Regions from separate parts of the Paenibacillus sp. 11B genome, predicted to be linked through region 2. Evidence: a T-box and tRNA genes for the amino acid it is inferred to sense, from the RefSeq annotation. Region 2 holds a T-box; the other holds one or more tRNA genes.

Region 1 (10,194 bases), on a different contig from region 2:
CGTGGTGTAGTTGGCCTAACATGCCTGCCTGTCACGCAGGAGATCGCGGGTTCGAATCCCGTCGGTTCCGCCATTTTAATCTTTACATGAGGAAGCTGTTCACTAAATCTGCTATATGGCACCGAACGCCCTAGATAAAGTGTAACGTTTCAAGATTAAACTTTATTAAGGCTCGGTAGCTCAGTCGGTAGAGCAGAGGACTGAAAATCCTCGTGTCGGCGGTTCGATTCCGTCCCGAGCCACCATTTTTATCACAACTTAATACGCCGGTGTAGCTCAACTGGTAGAGCAACTGACTTGTAATCAGTAGGTTGGGGGTTCAAGTCCTCTCGCCGGCACCACTTATGGAGGATTAGCGAAGTGGCCAAACGCATCAGACTGTAAATCTGCTCCCGTACGGGTTCGGTGGTTCGAATCCATCATCCTCCACCAGTTTTTAGGGGCATAGTTTAAAGGTAGAACAACGGTCTCCAAAACCGTTGGTGTGGGTTCAATTCCTGCTGCCCCTGCCAATTAACTTTTAAGAACAATTTGTATTATGGCGATCGTGGCGAAGTGGTTAACGCACCGGTTTGTGGATCCGGCATTCGGGGGTTCAATTCCCCTCGATCGCCCTTTTGTTTTTTGGGGATTAGCCAAGCGGTAAGGCAACGGACTTTGACTCCGTCATGCATAGGTTCAAATCCTATATCCCCAGCCATTATGCGGACGTGGCTCAGCGGTAGAGCATCGCCTTGCCAAGGCGAGGGTCGCGGGTTCGATTCCCGTCGTCCGCTCCAAAATGTGGCGCCATAGCCAAGTGGTAAGGCACAGCTCTGCAAAAGCTTTATCCCCAGTTCGAATCTGGGTGGCGCCTCCAGTATATTTTCACAAAAACATCATATGCCGGCGTGGCGGAATGGCAGACGCGCTCGACTCAAAATCGAGTGGGAAACCGTGGAGGTTCGAGTCCTCTCGCCGGTATTCAAGCAAGTAAAAGCTCATTAGATGCAAAATCTAATGAGCTTTTTTTATTTGCAGATATTATTTGGATTATAGTTTGTAGAAGGAGAAGGAAATATTTTTGTTTATGTATTGACGCATACCACTAATAAGTATATTGTAGACATGTAAAGTCTTTTAATTTATTTCGTTTAATCGTGGATATTGAAGCTCCCTTAAATTCACATAAAGAAATGTTTAACCAAAAAGAAATTATTCTTTTTGAAATTTTATATTTTATACAAAGAAATGGAGTGAAGTAACATGTCCGAGGAAAAACAGGTATCTACGCATTCTGATATTTTATTTGATCTTTCTGTATGGGAAGAGGCGTGGAGAAATCAGTCCACAACTTTAAAATACAATATGAAAAACGCAGCGTTTTACGCGACAGAGGCATTTGAACAATGGGCCAGAGAATATCATCAACAGTCGTTTACTGAGAAGGGAAAGCAGCGAACCGACCGCATCATAGGCTGGATTGAAAATCAGGGAGTGGATTTTAACGATTTATCCATATTAGACATTGGAGCAGCATCAGGAATCTTTACGATCCCTTTTTCAATCAAAGGAGCGACCGTTACAGCTGTAGAGCCATCAGAACTGCTCAATTCATTAATGAAAGAAGCAATTCCTCCCTCCTTGCAATCCAGTATAGATATTGTGTCAGAACGGTTTGAGGAAATATCGATTCACGATAAGGGCTGGGAAAAGAAATATGACTTCGCATTTGCTTCCATGTGCCCGGCCATGTCAGATTGGGAAACAATTGAACAAGCAATCAGCACTGCTCGAAAGTATGTTTATATCAGCACAATGGCTGGGCCAAAAGAAGACACATTAGTAGATGAGCTTAAAGAGGTACTAGGTGTCTATCCGTCCTACAGTCAGGGGGACATGGTTTATATACAACAGCTGCTGTACCTGAAAGACTATTCCTACACCACCTTGATTACTAAAGAAACAAGTTATTTTGAGATGTCTGTGGAAGAAGTCGTTGATAAGCTTCAGGAATGGCTAAGCACGCACGAATTGCCAACGGATGAAGGTTCACTTGCCCTAGCTGAGCAATATATCAGAGACACGTATAAAGAGGGAGTGGTTGCATTCTCACGCGGAGGGAAGTTTGGTAAAATCCTGATTCAATTGGAGCAGCCGAATATGAAAGTGGTACGTACCAAAGACCAGTAAAATATTTGAGCAGTATATGTGATTCTTATTTATTACATTCAATAGTAGTTGCAAGGGAGCCGTTTTACAGGCTCCCTTTTGTATGATCATATATAGAACAACTTTCTATGGCTAAATTATAGCAGTACATCTTTCATAGTTAGATTAGATAATCCGTCTATTTCATCCTCATAAGAGCTGCTTACTGCTTCATGGATACATTTGACTTCTGCTTACGTTCCCGGTATTGGCCGGGCGTAATCCCTTCCCATTTTCGAAAAGAACGGATAAAGTTCTGCGGGTTGTTATAACGAAGCCGTGCGGCGATATCCTTGACCGTTAACTCGCTTTCGTCGAGCCACTTTTTAGCCATAGTAAAGCGGTATTTCGTCAGATACTCACTGAATGCACAGCCTGTTTCCTTGCGGAACACACTACTTAGGTAGTTCGCGTTGTAGTGAAGTCTGGATGCACATTCCTCCAACGTTAGATCTTTATCGTATTCTTGTTGAATCATGGCAATCATTTTCTCGGATATGTGCTGATATTGGGCGTACTGTCTTTCCTTCAAGATGAGAATGATCGGTATGATGATATGTTCTGTAAACCATTGCTCAACCTCAGCTGCGTACTGAAGACCATGAAGTTCATTGAAAATAGACCCATGGCCTTTGGAGATCTGCCCCAGTCGTATACCGGATTCCTGCATCATCTGTAAAATATGTGTTAACAATCGGGTAAGGGCTACCTGATATTCTTCCGGTGTGCATTCCAAGCCAAACAGCACTCCAAGCAACTGATGGAGATGAGAGAGGGCCAGGGCTTCATCGGCGTTTTGGATACTTTGAATCAGCGTATACTCCAGTGATTCGGGATAAGGCAGCGCCCAATGCGAAGTATGGTTATCTATTGTCTCAAATTGAATGATAATGCCTGCCCCCAGCTTCATTCGATGTTTAAGCGCTTCAAGGGCCTCCGTATAAGCCTGCGGTATGTGAAATGGGGAGGCGTGGGGCTGACTAAAGCCAATGCTTACCTGAAGACTAAGGCTCTCACTGATCTGATGTTGGAGTTGTTCCGTTAACGTATACAGATGCTGTGAAAAACGAACACGATCTTGTTCAGCGGTACCGATGATTGTAACTACAGCCTGCTCGTATACCACAGGAAGTAACTGTTGTTCCGCATGAATACTCTCCTCCAGTATATTCTGAACGGCAAACAGCAACAGATCACGATCCTTGGCATTATATTTGGTATGATTCACGAGATCGGCCTGGACTGCAATGACGGCTATTTGTTGCCACTCTTGAAGCTGCGAACCATAACCATTGTCTATGATCATGTCATGAAGAGTCGACGGTGCAATTTTGCCCAGGACCAGGTTAATTAGAAAATGAGTGCGGATCTGCAGCTTATATTGATTTAATTTGTTTTCAAGCTGGGATTGGGATGCGGATAGCTGGGAAACGCCGGCTCTGATTTGCTCGAATTCATCCATATGAAGTGCAGACTTGATTTCAAGGCGATCTTTAGGTAAGCGTTTGTCACCGAGTTGTATAAGAAGTTTGCGAATCGGAATATGCATTTGTTTCGAACCAATCCATGAGAGCAGCACTGAAAGCACTAACAAGGCAGCACTGATATATATGGTGTGTAACCCAATCCGAACATACTCGTGAGTTAGAATATTCGTAGGCGAAATGAGAATATATGTCCACCCTTTTAGAGCAGAATGCGTATAGAACAGCGAGTAATGTGTATCTGCAATACGTACCTCCCGTTGGCCTGAAGAGGCAGCAAATCCACGTATGGATAACAGCTCACTAAAATTGGTTCCCGATTCGCTATCTTTTATTCCTGCTGCAGCCACTGGTTGACCTATATATTTGGGATCGGGATGGACCATGATCCGTTGTTCACGATTCAAAATGATGAGTCCGGCGGCAGCGTTGTCTGGAGAATCCTCTTCCAGTGGTTTTTGCAGTGTACATGCAGGAATTCCCGCAATCAGGGCAGCATCAGAAGCATTTACATTGGGTATCGATCTGGCAAGTGCAATATGGTAGATGCAGCCTGAATGCACTGCGCGTTCATTATTGTTAAACACGGATGAAGGTGTAAGCTGCCAACCGGACGTAAGTGTGTTCGATAACAAGTCTTTCATAGGCAAAGCCATTGGAAAATCAGCATTAAGGTAAAGGCCAGCATGATCGATAAGCCAATCCTGTGTCTGATTTACGAGTGTAATATCCATTAGAGGCTCCCATGATCTCATATTCTTGAATTCAGTCTGTAACTTCTCGGCAAACAAAGGACCGGTGCCTTGTACCGACGAAGAGGAGGACAGAGAATGGAGCGTGTCCGGTGACCGAACGGCCTGATCGAGCATATAGCTTACGGTTGCAAGTTTGTGCTCCACATTGGTTTGCATTTGGATTAACAGTTGTTTATTGGCTTGAGCACGATGCAGCTCCGTTTGTTTCGAAGAATACATAAAAGCGGTGACTCCAGTCAACAGAATGGGCAAGGTACTTAACAGAATTCCGAAGACTTTCATTTTATGTAGATAGCTGAATGATCGCACAGGTCCACTCCTGACTTTTGGATTAGTAACACTTCCTATTTTAGAAAACGCTTACATATATAATAATCTAAATTTTGTTTATTTGGATAAAAAAGTAATAAAAATCTTTGGGGAATTGAGATGAGGAATAAGGTTCAAAAATGTATTTCGGTTTGTCTGACTTTTATGGAAGGTGTAATGGGAAACGTCAGTTGAGGAAGAACGTAGATAAGAGGTATAGACGTCATATTTATACGGGGTGAGACGGGTTCGAAGAAAGCTAATAGAGATATCTAAGGCATTTATTCGGTACAGTAGTCGTTGGTCTGATCCAGGGACAGTCAAAGGTCCAACCTGATCCCCGACCTGAGTCTAGGATGAAAAACCGTCCACGGTCTGTTTTGAAAAGTCGCAGTTTACCCTAGAATAAGGACATAAGGTTAAACAAGAAACAAACGAACTAACAAACACACAAATCAAAATTAATGAACCGAAAGGGTGGTGAACAATAATTATGAGATGGAATAAAGGAAATGGCTGGGCGATTGTACTGATCGCACTGGGTGCACTCCTCCTTTTCGGAAAGTTAACTCCTCTACTTGGACATTTAATGGGTTATCTCATTCCGATTCTGATGATTGCGCTTGGGTATTACGGAGTTAAACGAGGAAATGTACTGATTGGATGGATTGTTCTCTTCATCGGTATCCTCTCATTGCTGGGTAAACTGGCCTGGCTGATCGGACCGATCATCGCGATTGGGTTAATTATCTTCGGATTCTCCATGTTGAGTAATAATCGCAGTCGTCGTGGCCGTTACTAAGCTTTCACGATTATGAAAAGGAGGACAGAACAAAATGAGTGTATTTCGTCGAATGCGGGATATTACCGTAGCTAATTTGAATGAACATTTGGAGCAAAGTCAGGATCCAGTCAAACTGATTGATCAGTTTCTGGTCTCGACCCGCCAAGACATCGGTGAAGCCGAGAAGCTTCGTCATCAATATGCAACCCATACCAGACAAATGAAACAACAAGCGGATCAGGCAGCAGGTATGGTACACAAACGGGAAGAACAAGCTTCCATGGCTCTGAAAGCAGGCGAGGAGCATTTAGCTAAACTGGCTTTGCAGGAGAAAATCCTCCACGAGGAAAAAATGGAGCAATACAATGAATTGTATGCACAAAGCAATGCGGCCTTACAGGAGCTAGATGAACAGATCGACCAGCTGAAAGTGGAGTATCAGAATGTATACAGCAAGCGCCAATATTATTACGCTCGTATGCAGACGATCCAATTGCAGCAACGAATGAATCAGAGAGGTCATTACAACGGTCAGAATGTACCCCGTATGTTCAACCGACTGGACGACCAGGTTTCTGATCTCGAATATGAGGCACAAAGTCTCCGGGATTTACGGCGTATGAGTCAGGATGGGGCAGGAACTTCTGGCACTATGTCATCCTCTACGCTGGATAAAGAACTGGAGCGGCTGAAACAAAAGCTAAACAATGACAGAAAGGAGTAGACACATGAATAAACTTTACCGCTCATCGCGCAATCGTATGCTGACAGGTTTGATCGGCGGCATCTCTGAAAACCTTGGATTTAGTTCCACGCTGCTGCGTATCATTTTCTTCATCAGTATTTTCGCTACGGGGGGTACATCATTGCTGATCTACTTCATCGCTGCATTGGTAGTGCCAAAAGAATCCCAACACGCTGATCCATACACTTATGGTGCTGATCACGTAAGAGGATACAAGTAAACGAAAGGAGTAAGCACATGAGCAAATTATACCGCTCAACGCGTGACCGAATGATGACCGGCTTGATTGGCGGAATCTCTGAAGCCATCGGCATGGATTCCACGCTGCTACGGATCATCTTCGTCATCAGTATCTTCGTCACTGGCGGCACGTCGTTGTTAATCTACTTCATCGCAGCACTGGTGGTACCGAAAGAACCGTATCCACCTTATGATCCATACGGCCCGGGCCCCGGTCCTGGTAGAGGATACAACAACTACGATCATGAGCCGCCAAGAGGTCCTTTCCAAAACAACCGTAACCAAGGTCCTGGAAACTTCGGTCCGGGCCCAGGCTACAACAGCAGACCTCAGTCTGGCCCACGTTCTTACGACAATAACGCTTACGGAGCAGGGTCACAGCAAGAGAGTGAACTTGATTCCATGATGAAAGATATTGAGAAAAAAGCATTGAAAAAAGAAGTGGAAGAGCTTCGCCAAAAATTATCTCGTTACGAGAAGGGAGAAAAGTAAAATGGGAGTATTTAAACGGATTAAGGATATGACTAAAGCGTCGGTAAATGATATGTTGGATAAAGTGGAAGACCCGATTGTAATGTTGAACCAGTACTTGCGTGATATGGAGGCTGAAATTCATGAGGCAGAGGTAACCGTCGCCAAACAAATGGCGAACGAGCGTCGCATGAAACAACGTCTGGACGAAGCAGAGCGCACATCGGTACAACGTGAGTCTCAGGCAGAGGCTGCACTGGCTAATGGTCAGGAAGAAGTGGCACGTAAATTGCTGGAAGAGAAAATCTACTTCGATCAAAAAATCACGGAGTACAGAGAACTTCATGCACAGTCTGAAGCTCAAGCGAAAGATTTGCTGCAGCAGCTGCATGACATGAAAGATGAGTTCTATAAAATGCGTAACAAACGTAATGAACTCGTATCCCGTGCACAAATGGCGAAAGCCAAAAAACAAATGTCTCAAATCAACAGCTTGCACTCCATTGAGAGTGGTGGCGCATCCCTTGGATTCCACCGCATGGAAGAGAAAATCATGCAAATGGAAGCAGAAGCTGATGTGATCCGCGCACCTTATCGTAATACACAATCTACGTACACCAATCCTGTTGATACTGAAAAACAATTCAAAGTGGATCAACAACTGCAAGCTCTGAAAAACAAAATCGGCAATGGTGCCAAGAATGAAACGGGCGGTACTTCAAAAGAATAACTGTTCGCTCAGCAGACAATATGATATTCTATAAATCGTGAATAAAGAACGGTTTCTAGAACAAAGGTTAAGCCATACAGGTGTTCAATGCCTGATATGGCTTTTCCGTCGAATTGGGAAGATTAACTTACAGAGGAGGTGCGGCAGAGATGAATAAGAAGGGTCAATGGCTTGCTGTTGTAATCATTGTCATCGGCATGCTCATGTTACTGAACCGAAATATTAACCTGCTAACCGTCGCCGCACTGATTCTGTTAACGATAGGTATGGTACAAGTTCGAAAGGGTGACACACACAAAGGCTATCGATGTCTGGGTATTGGAGCCGCTCTGCTGCTGCTCGATAATCTAATGATTGTATTTTTGATGGTACTCGCTTCACTGGCCTATTTTTATTCCAAAAATAAAAAGATTCATCTGCATGGGAATGTCATGCGCAAACAAAATTTTATGGCTCGTTACTATTGGGATCAGACACCTTGGACATTGCGAAGCATGAGTCTATGGCATGCCTTGGGTGAAGTTAATGCGGATTTGTCCCTGTCCATTCCGGAAGAAAAACAAACGATTGTACTTTTGCAAGGTGTTATGGGAAATGTTCGTCTGACGCTGCCTGAAGATTATGGTGTTGAGATTGAGGCGACGGTACTTTTTGGGCGGATAAGTGTCAATGGCGAACAGGATAGTGGCATGATGAACAAATTGGTATGGAGAACTCCTGGATATGAGTCCAGTGAACATAAAGCAAAATTTGTCATTTCTTATATTGTTGGCGACCTAAACATCAGTAATCCGTAATAAGTTAAATAGGTGAAGAAGGAGGAGACCCGGATGAAGACAAAACGACATACCGACATGGTAACCCGAAGTATGGGTGAAGGGATCCTCCTTGTTTTCATTGTGCTCGTTGTAATCTTGTATGTATTGTATACATATGGTTATCTTGCCCCGTTTGCAGGGTGGAGGCATCTGATTCAATCGGGCCTGGCCTTGCTGCTACTCTTGATCGGTATGGGTGCGGCGTTTGGATTCTATCAGAGTTATCGGGTCAAACGAAGGCTTGAACTGTTGCGAGAGACGCTGCTGCAATGGGAAAAGGGGTCACTCTCACGTACTGTGCCGGACCTCGGCATTGATGATGTCGGCCGATTAAGTGAACAGCTTGGACGAATCGGCAAAAAGTGGGAAGATCAGGTCTCTTCTCTGCAAAGACTGTCTACCAATAATGCGCAGCTGGCTGAACAGGCCAGAATAACGGCCATTGTGGAGGAACGGCAGCGGCTGGCACGGGAGTTGCATGATGCGGTATCGCAGCAGCTATTCGCTATTTCAATGACCGCTACAGCGGTTGGACGCAGAATGGAAAAGGATTTTGCACGTGCCCAGCGCCAGGTGGCCCTGATTGAAGAGATGGCGTCGGTAGCCCAGTCCGAGATGCGAGCGTTGCTGTTGCATTTACGACCTGTCTATCTGGAGGGCAAACATCTGGAGCAAGGTTTGCGTGATCTGGTGATGGAGTTAAAAACAAAAGTACCTATGGATATCGTGCTCGAAATGGATGAAGAGATTCATTTGATCAAAGGCATTGAAAATCATCTGTTCCGTATTATTCAGGAAGCGATGTCCAATACATTACGTCATGCAAAGGCGGAAAAGATGGAAATTCGGATTCAGCGCCGGATGGATGCCATTCGGGTACTGATTCGTGATGATGGTCAGGGATTTGATCTCGACGATCAGAAACAGGCTTCCTATGGTCTGACCAATATGCGTGAACGTGTAACTGAAATTGGCGGAGCCATTCAATTTGTAACGGCGCCGGGCAAAGGGACACGAATTGAGATTACAATACCTTTGATGAACGATGAAAGCGAGGAAGAACATGTCAATGGAGATGGGAATAGAGACGGAAGCGGAAACGTCGATCAAAGTGTTGCTCGTGGATGATCATGAGATGGTACGCATTGGCCTCGCTGCGGTACTGGATACCGAAGATGGTATTGAAGTGGTGGGGGAAGCTGGCAGCGGTGAGGAAGGCATCCGACTGGCACAGGAGTATAAACCTGATGTAGTCCTGATGGATCTTGTGATGGAAGGAATGGACGGGATTGAAGCCACCCGGCAGCTGCTCAAAATGTATCCGGAATGCAAGGTCATTGTGCTGACCAGTTATCTGGATGATGAAAAAATGTATCCGGTCATTGAGGCAGGAGCTTTCAGCTATCTGCTGAAAACATCCAGAGCCAATGAGGTAGCAGATGCGATCCGTGCTGCAGCTCGGGGGCAGTCGGTTCTGGAGTCACAAGTGGCTTCCAAAATGATGAATCGTTTCCGACAGCCACAGGCAGCCACACCTGCTCATGAGGAATTGACTGATCGGGAGATGGATGTACTTCGGTTGGTTGCCAAAGGTAAGTCAAACCAAGACATCGCAGATGATCTGATTATTGGAATCAAGACGGTCAAGTTCCATGTGACGAACATACT
Region 2 (10,194 bases):
GAAAGTGCGGTGCCTGACATGTCTTACCGGAAATTTGCCTATGTGTACGATGAATTAATGGAGGATATGCCTTATCCGGACTGGATAAGGTTTGCGAGAACGGCTTGGGAACGGCATGGCATGCCAAAAAGTGTGGCTGAACTGGGCTGCGGTACCGGTTCAATTACGATCCCCCTGGTGAACTCCGGCTTCGAAGTTACAGGCATTGACCTGTCAGCGGACATGTTGTCTGTTGCACGCAGTAAAATGGAGGCTACACCTCAAGGTCACCGCTTATATCGGGAGGGCAGCGTCCGCTGGGTGCAGCAGGATATGCGGGACTGGAGAGTACCGGAGCCCGTGGACTCGGTGATATCGTTCTGTGATTGCGTGAATTATTTGCTTGAAAAAGAAGATGTTGTCCGTACATTTCAGCGTACTTACGAGATGCTGAAGCCTGAGGGGACTTTCCTGTTTGATGTACATCATCCGAATACCCTTATTCGATACGAAGAGGAGCAACCTTTTGTGTTGGATGAACGCTCCGTGTCGTATATTTGGACCTGTGATATGGATCATGATCGGTGTGAGATTGAGCATCATCTGAGTATCTTTTCGCGTGCGGCTGAGAGTGGCAAGGATATGTACCAGCGGTTTGAAGAGGTTCATGTTCAGCGTGCATACGATCCAGACTGGATGAAGCTGGAGCTCACGAAGGCTGGTTTCAGAGATGTGCGTGTGTATGCTGATTTTGAGTGGAAAGAAGCGGGAGAAGGCGCACAGCGTCTGTTCTATGTAGCTGTGAAATAAGATTATGATGTTGAACTGTCCTTATGATACATAGGGGCAGTTTTTGTTACAACAGATAGCAAACGGAAAATAAGAAGGTTATATGAACTCTACTTTGATCTGATGCTGAGAGAGAATCAAGTGTACTTATCGTCAATACAATAACCAGGAACACATTCAGTGGACGATGGATAACCTGAAAGAAGGAATCAAGCGATTCCGGTCGTCTTGATGTGTATACTCATGCATGGCATTGTTTATAGTCAACAAACAGTGTAATATTGACTTTAATGCTTCTTTTTTATATAATGTTCCCGATCATATCGTATACATATTTCGATGATAAGGATCAGTAGTGAGTCCTGTACATGACAGAGAGCCGGCGGTTGGTGCAAGTCGGTTGACAGTATTTCACGAACTCGCCTTGGAGAAATGCGGTGATTACACCATCTTGCAACCGACCGAAGCAACACTCGTGTTCAGGAATGGAAATCCGCATCGGTTAACCGCCGTTACAGGTCCAAAGGGAGTGGATGACGAAGCACGATCGTCCGCTAACTAGGGTGGTACCACGGGAATTCAACCTCTCGTCCCTAGCGCTGCAAACGCTACGGGATGCTGAGGTTTTTTTGTTGCAATAAATGTGAATAACCAGAGGAGGAACAATAGATGAGCGAGAATCAACAGCCAAAACACGGCTATAAGCCACAAGTTATGGAAAAAAGTTGGCAGCAATACTGGGATGACAATAAAACGTTTAAAACGGGTGAGGACCCTTCTAAACCGAAGTTTTACGCACTGGATATGTTTCCGTATCCATCCGGCTCAGGCCTGCACGTAGGTCACCCGGAAGGATACACGGCAACGGATATCGTATCCCGTTTCAAACGTATGCGCGGCTTTAATGTACTGCATCCAATGGGTTGGGACGCTTTCGGCCTGCCTGCCGAGCAGCATGCATTGGATACGGGTGAACATCCGCGTGATATCACCTTCCGTAACATTGATAATTTCCGTCGTCAGATCAAATCACTCGGTTTTTCCTATGACTGGGATCGGGAGATCAGCACAACAGACCCTGAATATTACAAATGGACGCAATGGATCTTTATCCAGTTGTACAATAAAGGCCTGGCTTATGTTGATGAAGTACCTGTTAACTGGTGCGAAGCTTTGGGTACGGTACTGGCGAACGAAGAGGTTATTGACGGCAAGAGTGAGCGTGGTGGACATCCGGTCGTTCGTAAACCAATGCGCCAATGGGTATTGAGAATTACGGAATATGCAGAGCGTTTGCTGGAAGATCTGGAGGAGCTGGACTGGTCAGAGAGCATCAAGGATATGCAGCGCAACTGGATCGGCAAATCGACCGGGGCTGAAGTTACTTTTGCCATTGAGGGTCATGAAGAAGTTATCAAAGTGTTTACGACACGTGCAGATACGTTGTTCGGCGCAAGTTATGCTGTATTGGCACCTGAGCATGAGCTGGTGGATGTCATTACAACCCCAGAACAGCGTGAAGCAATCAAGGCATATCAGGAACAGGCTGCTCGCAAGAGTGATCTGGAACGCACCGACTTGGCTAAAGACAAATCAGGTGTGTTCACAGGAACTTACGCAATCAATCCGGTAAACGGAGCGAAGGTACCTATCTGGATCGCCGATTATGTTCTGGCTGGTTACGGCACAGGGGCAATCATGGCCGTTCCGGGGCATGACACTCGTGACTGGGAGTTTGCGAAACAGTTTGGTCTGGACATCATCGAGGTTGTACAGGGTGGCGACGTAACCCAAGAAGCGTATTCCGGAGACGGACCGCATGTGAACTCCGATTTCCTGAACGGATTGAACAACGAAGAAGCGATTGCGAAGATGATTGCCTGGTTGGAAGAGAACGGTAAGGGACAAGGCAAAACGACCTATCGTCTGCGTGACTGGTTATTCAGCCGTCAGCGTTACTGGGGTGAGCCAATCCCGATTCTGCATCTGGAAGACGGAACGATGAAGACGGTGCCGGAAGATCAGCTGCCTTTACTGCTGCCAGATATTGACCAGATCAAACCTTCGGGTACTGGAGAATCACCGCTGGCGAATGTTACGGAATGGGTTAACACCGTAGATCCGGAAACAGGAATGAAAGCTCGTCGTGAGACGAACACGATGCCACAATGGGCCGGTAGCTGCTGGTATTACCTGCGCTTTATCGATCCACACAATGACAAGGAACTGATCTCTCAGGAGAAACAGCAGCAGTGGCTGCCGGTTGATCTGTACATTGGGGGAGCTGAGCACGCGGTGCTTCACTTGCTGTACGCTCGTTTCTGGCATAAAGTGCTGTATGATCTGGGTGTGGTGCATACCAAAGAGCCATTCCACAAATTGGTCAACCAAGGCATGATCCTGGGAACCAACAACGAGAAGATGAGTAAATCCCGTGGTAACGTTATTAACCCGGATGAGATCGTCAATGAATTTGGTGCAGACACATTGCGTCTGTATGAAATGTTTATGGGGCCTTTGGAGGCTACAAAACCGTGGAACGCTAACGGGGTTGAGGGCATGCACCGCTTCCTGTCACGTGTATGGCGTCTGTTCATCAATGAAGATACAGGTGCAATCAATGACAAGATTACAGCAGATGGTGGTACCGATGAGTTCAAACGGACGGCTCAGAAAACCATCAAAAAGGTTACAGAGGATCTGGAACATCTGCGTTTCAACACAGCAATCAGCCAGTTGATGATTTTCATCAACGATGCATACAAAGCAGATACGCTGTCACGTGAAGCGATGGAGAACTTTGTACAGTTGCTGGCACCACTGGCACCACATATGGCAGAGGAGCTGTGGAGCCGTCTCGGTCATGAAGGTGGAATCTCTTACGTAGCTTGGCCTGAGTATGATGAGTCCATGACGGTGGATGCCGAAGTGGAGATTGTTGTTCAAGTGAATGGCAAAATTGTAACTCGTGCTACGATCGCGAAGGATCTGGACGCACAGGGCATGCAGGACTTTACAATGGAACTGGCACCTGTGAAGCAGGCACTGGAAGGCAAGACCGTTCGCAAGGTCATTGCCGTTCCAGGCAAACTCGTTAATATTGTTGCCGGTTAATCTCACCGGCTTTGAATAGCTCATCCAGCTTCAATAAATCTTCATCATATTTGTCATGAGTCGTCTGGATCAGGCTGTCAAAAACACCATCTAGACTCACCTTCAGCAGGGCTAGTGCCTGTGCGGTGATGCCGCCAGGTACAGCCACGCGAGCCTGAAGTTCTTGCGGTGTATATCCTCCCTCGGTGAGCAGCTTGCCTGTTCCCAGGAGCATCTCGCCAGCAAGAGCGCAGGCATCGGCTCGCTTGATATCTGTGAGCTTGACAGCACTCTCGATCCATTGCTCCAGAAAGAACGATATGAATGCAGGTCCGCAGCTGGAGAAGTCGGATGTGATCCGGGTACAGGCTTCATCCACTTGATAGGGTCTGCCGATATGACTGAGCAGCCCTTCCAGCAAAGCGCGGTCTTCGGTAGTCATTCGCTCACCGTGTATACACAGGGACGCTCCGCTGCCGACCTGGTGCGTAACACTGGGGATCACTTTGGAGACTTTGCAAGGAAGTGAAGATTCCAGATGGCGCAGCTGCACGGGACTGGTGATCGAGACGATTATATGATTGGGATTCACGACAGGCAGGATGTCGTCAATGACATGTTTGAATTCAAGCGGCTTCACGCATAGAAAGACGATATTGCTGCGGATGACGGTTTCCCGGTTGCTCTGTGATTCATGCAGACCAGGGTAACGGAGGGCTAGCTGCCGTACTTTGGAAGGGGTTCGATTGCTGGCGGCGATCTGCCGTGGCTCAAGTGCACCGGATTGAATCAAGGCATAGATCAGCAGGCTACCCATGCTGCCGGTTCCGATAAATCCAACCTTCATTGTTCAGGCCTCCTTTCATGCTTTACGGTAATGGCGCAGTTCTTTCCCTCTAGTGTATGCGTCAGGACCTGCTTGACATGACATGAAAAAAGTACAGCTTGGTTTACCAGGCAAGTCCAACGGTTCGGAAGCACCGCCCGTGTTCAGAATAGATTTATTTTGAATCCAGGGAGAGGTGTGGAAGACATGAGATGGAACAAGGGAATGACCATTGCTGCTGCGGTGGTTGGATGTATATTGATATTATGGTCGGGCAAAAGTGAACAGCCACCTTCTGGCTGGGAACCTATGCAGCTCGCCACCGAGAAGCCGACGATAGTGCAGGAAACCTCTGCTGTACAGTCGGCTACTTTGGTTCAGGAACAAACAAAGGCTCCCGGTGCAGATCAGAGACCTTCAACTACTGAGGCCTCCACAGAGACGAACCAGATTAATGCCACGACGGAAAAGGTAGCTAATCAGAGCAATGCAGGCAACAACCAAATGGATGTTTCAATAGGTGTGGCAGAAACGAAATCGGATGTACCTGTGGTTTCACCAGACAATAATCAAGCATTGGTCGGCAATGAAGCTGTTGACAATGGTAAAATTGATGTCAATACAGCTCCTGTAGTCAAGCTTATGGACCTCCCTGGAATTGGGGAGAAAAAGGCGCAAGCCATTATTGATTATCGTAATTCGCATGGACCTTTTACCAAAGTCAGCGACCTGACTAAAGTGAAAGGAATCGGAATGAAAATGCTGGAGAAAATGGCTCCTTATGTGCAGATCAGGTAGTAACAATATATTAAATATCACGATATAAGTTGGATTTGAAATGACATTACAGCAATCGTAAGGTTTTCTGTACGCTGAGTGTCTGGATGACATCTATATGGATTCAACTTGTATCGGACGGGAGGGAAACGGTAATGAGTACAACAGACGTACGCAAAGACTGGGATACGTATTTCATGGACATCGCATATATGGTCTCAACCCGTTCCCGCTGTTCACGCCGTCATGTTGGCGCCGTACTTGTTCAGGGGAAGAAACTGCTTGGAACAGCTTATAATGGTGCGCCCATGGGAGTTCCGGACTGCTCTGAAGCAGGGTGCATGATCTCGGAAGAATATGAGCTGGTAGTGACCGACGGTCAGGAGGAAATGGTCAAAAAGCAACGCTGTATTCGTACCATTCATGCGGAGCAGAATTTGCTTTTGTTCACTGATCGCATTGACCGCGAAGGCTCTTCTGTATATGTTACGGATGAACCTTGCTGGACTTGCTCCAATATGCTCGCGAATAGCGGCATTACAGAAATCGTATTTCATCGCCCATATCCCAAGGATACAGGCAAGGTTACGGACATGATGAAGCAAAAAGGCATTACGTTTCGCCGACTGGAAAATTACCAGGCTCCGCGTGAGACGATGATGACGGTAAGTAACTAGAACACATATAATATCAAATTTGCGGGGAAGAACCTCCGGTTGCTGGAACAGCTGCCGGGGGTTTTTCTGTGTTCATACGCGTGAAAAGAAGGAGGCAAAGAAAATGAAAGGCAGACCTTTACTGGTATTTACCGTCTGCTGGTTATGCGGTAGCGGGATGGCATGTGCGTTATCAGGCTGGTCCCTGTTCATAGGAATGATTGGCGCTCTCGTTTGTCTGCCGTTGTTGCTACGAATGATTGATATACGCGGTTGGCCCATCTTGTTACTGATCGTAGCACTCATCGGCGGTGCTGTGCACTGGGAATGGAATGATACGCGGAATCGGAGCAGTCTGCCCGAGATCACACATACGGCTGCAGAGGATTTGGATGGTTATGCAGCTACATTTGAAGGAACCCTGATGTCGGATGTACGCATAGATGGGGATCGGGCCGATTTTGAAATGCAGATTACCTCCATGCTCCCGCAATCCGATATAACATCGGCATCAGCGTCAGAAGCGCGAACTGAGCCTAACTTGAGAGAACGTCTGATGGTCCAAGTCCGTCTGGCTGAGGAAGAAGAACAGCAGGTAGCAGCAGGCTGGAAGCGAGGGGATACGATAACGTTGACGGGTTCGCTTGCGCTTCCCGGCGAAGCCAGAAACTTTGGCGGATTTGACTATCAAAATTACTTAAGGACTCTTCATATCCATTGGTTGTTTAAAGTGAAGGGTGCCAACTCGGTAACGAACATTGCGCCTGAAGGGCTGGGGAAATTCAATATTCTTCGGTGGAATGACGTGGTCAGACATAAGCTCGGCTTAGCTGTAGAACAGTTATTCCCCGAACCTCATGCTGGCTACATGAAAGGTCTGATTATCGGGATGTCTAAAGATATCGATCCAGATACATATGGTCAGTTTTCACAACTTGGTTTAACTCATATCTTGGCGATCTCCGGAACACATGTTGCAGTGTATGTGGCATCGCTGCTGCTCCTTTTATCCTGGCTTAGGTTAACCCGGGAAACATCGCTCACCATTGTGTTGCTGCTAATACCAGCATACGTACTGTTGTCCGGGGGTTCACCGTCGGTCATTCGTGCGGGAATTATGTCGATGATTGGTTTGTATATGGCGCGGCGTGGGCTTGCCAGGGATGGCTTGCAGATGATCAGTGCAGCAGCGTTGTTGATGATGTGGTGGAACCCTTATTTTTTATTAAGTGTGAGCTTCCAGCTATCCTTTCTGGTAACAGCCGGACTGATGATCTATATGCCGCTGATTAATCGACTATTTAGCAGTTGGCCCAAAGGACTTGCAGCAACAGCTTCCGTGACGGTAACGGCACAGCTGATTTCTTTTCCGGTAACGATTCTGTATTTCAACCAGTTTTCACTGCTGTCATTTGTTGCAAACTTCCTGCTAGTCTCCTTGATTAGCGCGATTGTGCTTCCGCTTGGAACGGTTGCCCTGATTTTATCGCTTCTTTGGATGCCTCTTGCTAAACCGTTGGCGTGGACTGCTATTTTGCTGAACAAAATGACCTTTGCAAGTATGGAGTGGATGAACAGCTTGCCGGGCTTTGTGCTGATCTGGGCTACACCTTCGTTGCTGTGGATTGCAGCATATTATGCTGTTCTCTATGCGCTTTTGCGTACCCTTCATCGCGGCTCAGGTGAACAGCCTATTGCCCAGGGCACAGAAGAGGACACGGCTCCTCTGGTTCATCGGCATGCTGGAGGATCGTCCAGAGCAGCTCTGGGTCTATCTGCGTTGTCTAACGCATCATCACCATCACAAGGATTAAATAAAGGTGGACGTGAAGCTAATCATGGTTCAATGACCACATTAAGTGCAAGCATTGCGTGGCCGGAATATAGCAGTGCATTTGCTGCGCGTGGAGCGGGTTTTTACTCTGGTGAACGGATGAACTTCTTCCACAAATGGATGTGTGCCCTGTTGGCCATTAGCTTTGTAGCGGGACTATGGTGGGCATACCAGACGCCCCAGCCTGCGGGTGCGGGAGTGGTGCAATTTTTGGATATTGGACAAGGCGACAGCACACTAATTACAACTCCCGGAGGTAAACATATTTTGGTCGATGGCGGGGGCACGGTCCAGTTTGGAAAGTCCGAACAATCCTGGAAGACACGGCGTGATCCATATGAAGTAGGGGTCAAGGTGGTAGTTCCTTTATTGAAAAAACGGGGCATTCATCGGCTGGACGCCGTAATCGTAACCCATGCTGATCAGGATCATGCCGGGGGATTACAGGCGGTGCTCGAACAAATTCCGGTGGAACGATTCATGTTCAATGGGACAACCAGCGGTACAGCCAATTTTGAGAAATTGCTGGATACAGTTATCGAGAAGAAGATTCCGTTATATGCCATTCGCCAAGGGATGTCCTACGCGCCGGATGAAGAGACCAGATTACATTTTATATATCCGGATCTGGAGAAAACGATGGATACAGGAGAAAGATTGCCCGTTTCGGAACATCAGAATCATGACTCGGTTGTCTTTATGCTGGACATGGCAGGCGCCTACCTATTGTTCACAGGAGATATGGATGCTGCAGCCGAGCAGGATCTGCTCTATATGATTCAGGATGGATCGCTCGCAGCCTCATTTGGACAGCAGGGTGCAAATGCTGCATTAGCAGATGTTTCTGTTCAGGAGATGTTTACACGTCAGGCGGGGGAGAATCATGAGGATGCTCCGGTCACCATTGATGTGTTAAAAGTTGCACATCACGGGAGCAAAACTTCTTCTACCGAAGCTTGGTTACAGTACTGGAATGCATCGGCTTCCGTGATATCTGTAGGAGCCAACAATACATATGGACATCCCAATTCTGGAGTGCTTGAACGTCTTGTGGATTCGGGTACAGACATCTATCGTACAGACCAGATGGGGGAGATTCAGATGAGGATTAAAGATGGGGAGATTGATGTGCGCTATAAACTAGAGGGTGGATGACGTTACCTTTATGACTAGATAGATAATTCATCTTAAGTAATGAGTTACCTTTTCTTACTTCTTATAGTAGAGGAAGATCTACAACGAATGGTTGGAACGCTAATAATCCCTTAGGGGAGCTGACTAATTGAATTATTTTCTTGCCTTCAAAATGCCTACTGTTAAGCTAATTATCGTAACACTGAATATGTTTAGTATATAATCGATTTCATTCCATGTTTTATGCTGTATCCCAATATTAAATACAATTATTAACAAATTATAGAGAACAAATAATCCTAAAAAGTATTTTAAAAAGATTTTTAATTTCATTTAATCTGCCACATTTCTATTTAAAGTGTGTTACAGGACTAACTCTCTTCAACTTTGGTTGTTGTATCCAAGGACAGGATTTACCACTAAGTGTATATATTTTCTATTTTATATTATTATTTGAATTGAATTGTATTCGCTTTGTTAATTTAATGTAAGTTATGGTATTACAGTTTCAATAACAAGTTGGTAATCACATTTGCACGTAGAATAATATAACAAAAGCCCGCTATCCGTTATACTCCTCGGGGAGAATACCGGAAAGAGGGCCATTTTTTAAACATTTGGGAATAATGTAAGAATTATTCAACGCCATCTTTGAAATGTTTGCTCCAATGTTTGTCGCCTTTGTGCAACAGATCTTCCACCGTTTTCTCAAGCGTCAGCAAGAGCTGTGCTCGTACATCAAGCACGGTTTCTCTGTACAAGCGTTCTTCCGTTCCGACGATTTTGTCGCCGTATAATGCTTGTGCAGCGGTGTACTTCCGATGTTCCTCAACCAGAGTATCAATAGACTGCAATGCATGTTCCACAAAATGGGATATGCTTTGATATTCTTTGGGCATTTGTTCTTTTAACGCTTGAATTTTTGCAAGAGCTGGCATGCTCATCACCTCGTGTTATGAATGTAAATTTACAATACACTGTTTTCATGAAAATTACATTAAAATGAGCTTAAATTTGTACAAAATTTGAACTTTTTTATTTTCAATGCTATAAGTGTTGTTAGCTATAATGTATGCCATTGTGATTAAATTGAGTCGTGTAAGTAC

What was found. The T-box of region 2 lies ahead of leuS (leucine--tRNA ligase). A T-box ahead of a tRNA ligase gene usually reads a tRNA of that ligase, here a tRNA-Leu.
Region 1: it has a tRNA-Leu gene. The T-box ahead of leuS (leucine--tRNA ligase) is inferred to sense a tRNA for this amino acid. The anticodon was not compared.

What each region holds. Positions count from the first base shown of each region.
Region 1 is NZ_JAUKNS010000007.1:576-10,769, forward strand. It holds tRNA gene Q0V21_RS25770 (tRNA-Asp) at 1-73, shown strand, start outside; tRNA gene Q0V21_RS25775 (tRNA-Phe) at 170-245, shown strand; tRNA gene Q0V21_RS25780 (tRNA-Thr) at 266-341, shown strand; tRNA gene Q0V21_RS25785 (tRNA-Tyr) at 347-432, shown strand; tRNA gene Q0V21_RS25790 (tRNA-Trp) at 439-512, shown strand; tRNA gene Q0V21_RS25795 (tRNA-His) at 542-614, shown strand; tRNA gene Q0V21_RS25800 (tRNA-Gln) at 626-700, shown strand; tRNA gene Q0V21_RS25805 (tRNA-Gly) at 705-779, shown strand; tRNA gene Q0V21_RS25810 (tRNA-Cys) at 786-859, shown strand; tRNA gene Q0V21_RS25815 (tRNA-Leu) at 885-963, shown strand; gene Q0V21_RS25820 (class I SAM-dependent methyltransferase) at 1,246-2,172, shown strand; gene Q0V21_RS25825 (helix-turn-helix domain-containing protein) at 2,354-4,738, opposite strand; gene Q0V21_RS25830 (LiaF transmembrane domain-containing protein) at 5,232-5,540, shown strand; gene Q0V21_RS25835 (PspA/IM30 family protein) at 5,575-6,246, shown strand; gene Q0V21_RS25840 (PspC domain-containing protein) at 6,251-6,487, shown strand; gene Q0V21_RS25845 (PspC domain-containing protein) at 6,505-6,999, shown strand; gene Q0V21_RS25850 (PspA/IM30 family protein) at 7,001-7,708, shown strand; gene liaF (cell wall-active antibiotics response protein LiaF) at 7,858-8,505, shown strand; gene Q0V21_RS25860 (sensor histidine kinase) at 8,539-9,654, shown strand; gene Q0V21_RS25865 (response regulator transcription factor) at 9,596-10,194, shown strand, end outside.
Region 2 is NZ_JAUKNS010000001.1:1,347,007-1,357,200, reverse strand. It holds gene Q0V21_RS06015 (class I SAM-dependent DNA methyltransferase) at 19-789, shown strand; T-box leader at 1,099-1,366, shown strand; gene leuS (leucine--tRNA ligase) at 1,438-3,882, shown strand; gene comER (late competence protein ComER) at 3,863-4,708, opposite strand; gene Q0V21_RS06000 (ComEA family DNA-binding protein) at 4,895-5,485, shown strand; gene Q0V21_RS05995 (deoxycytidylate deaminase) at 5,620-6,141, shown strand; gene Q0V21_RS05990 (ComEC/Rec2 family competence protein) at 6,245-9,109, shown strand; gene Q0V21_RS05985 (hypothetical protein) at 9,724-10,026, opposite strand.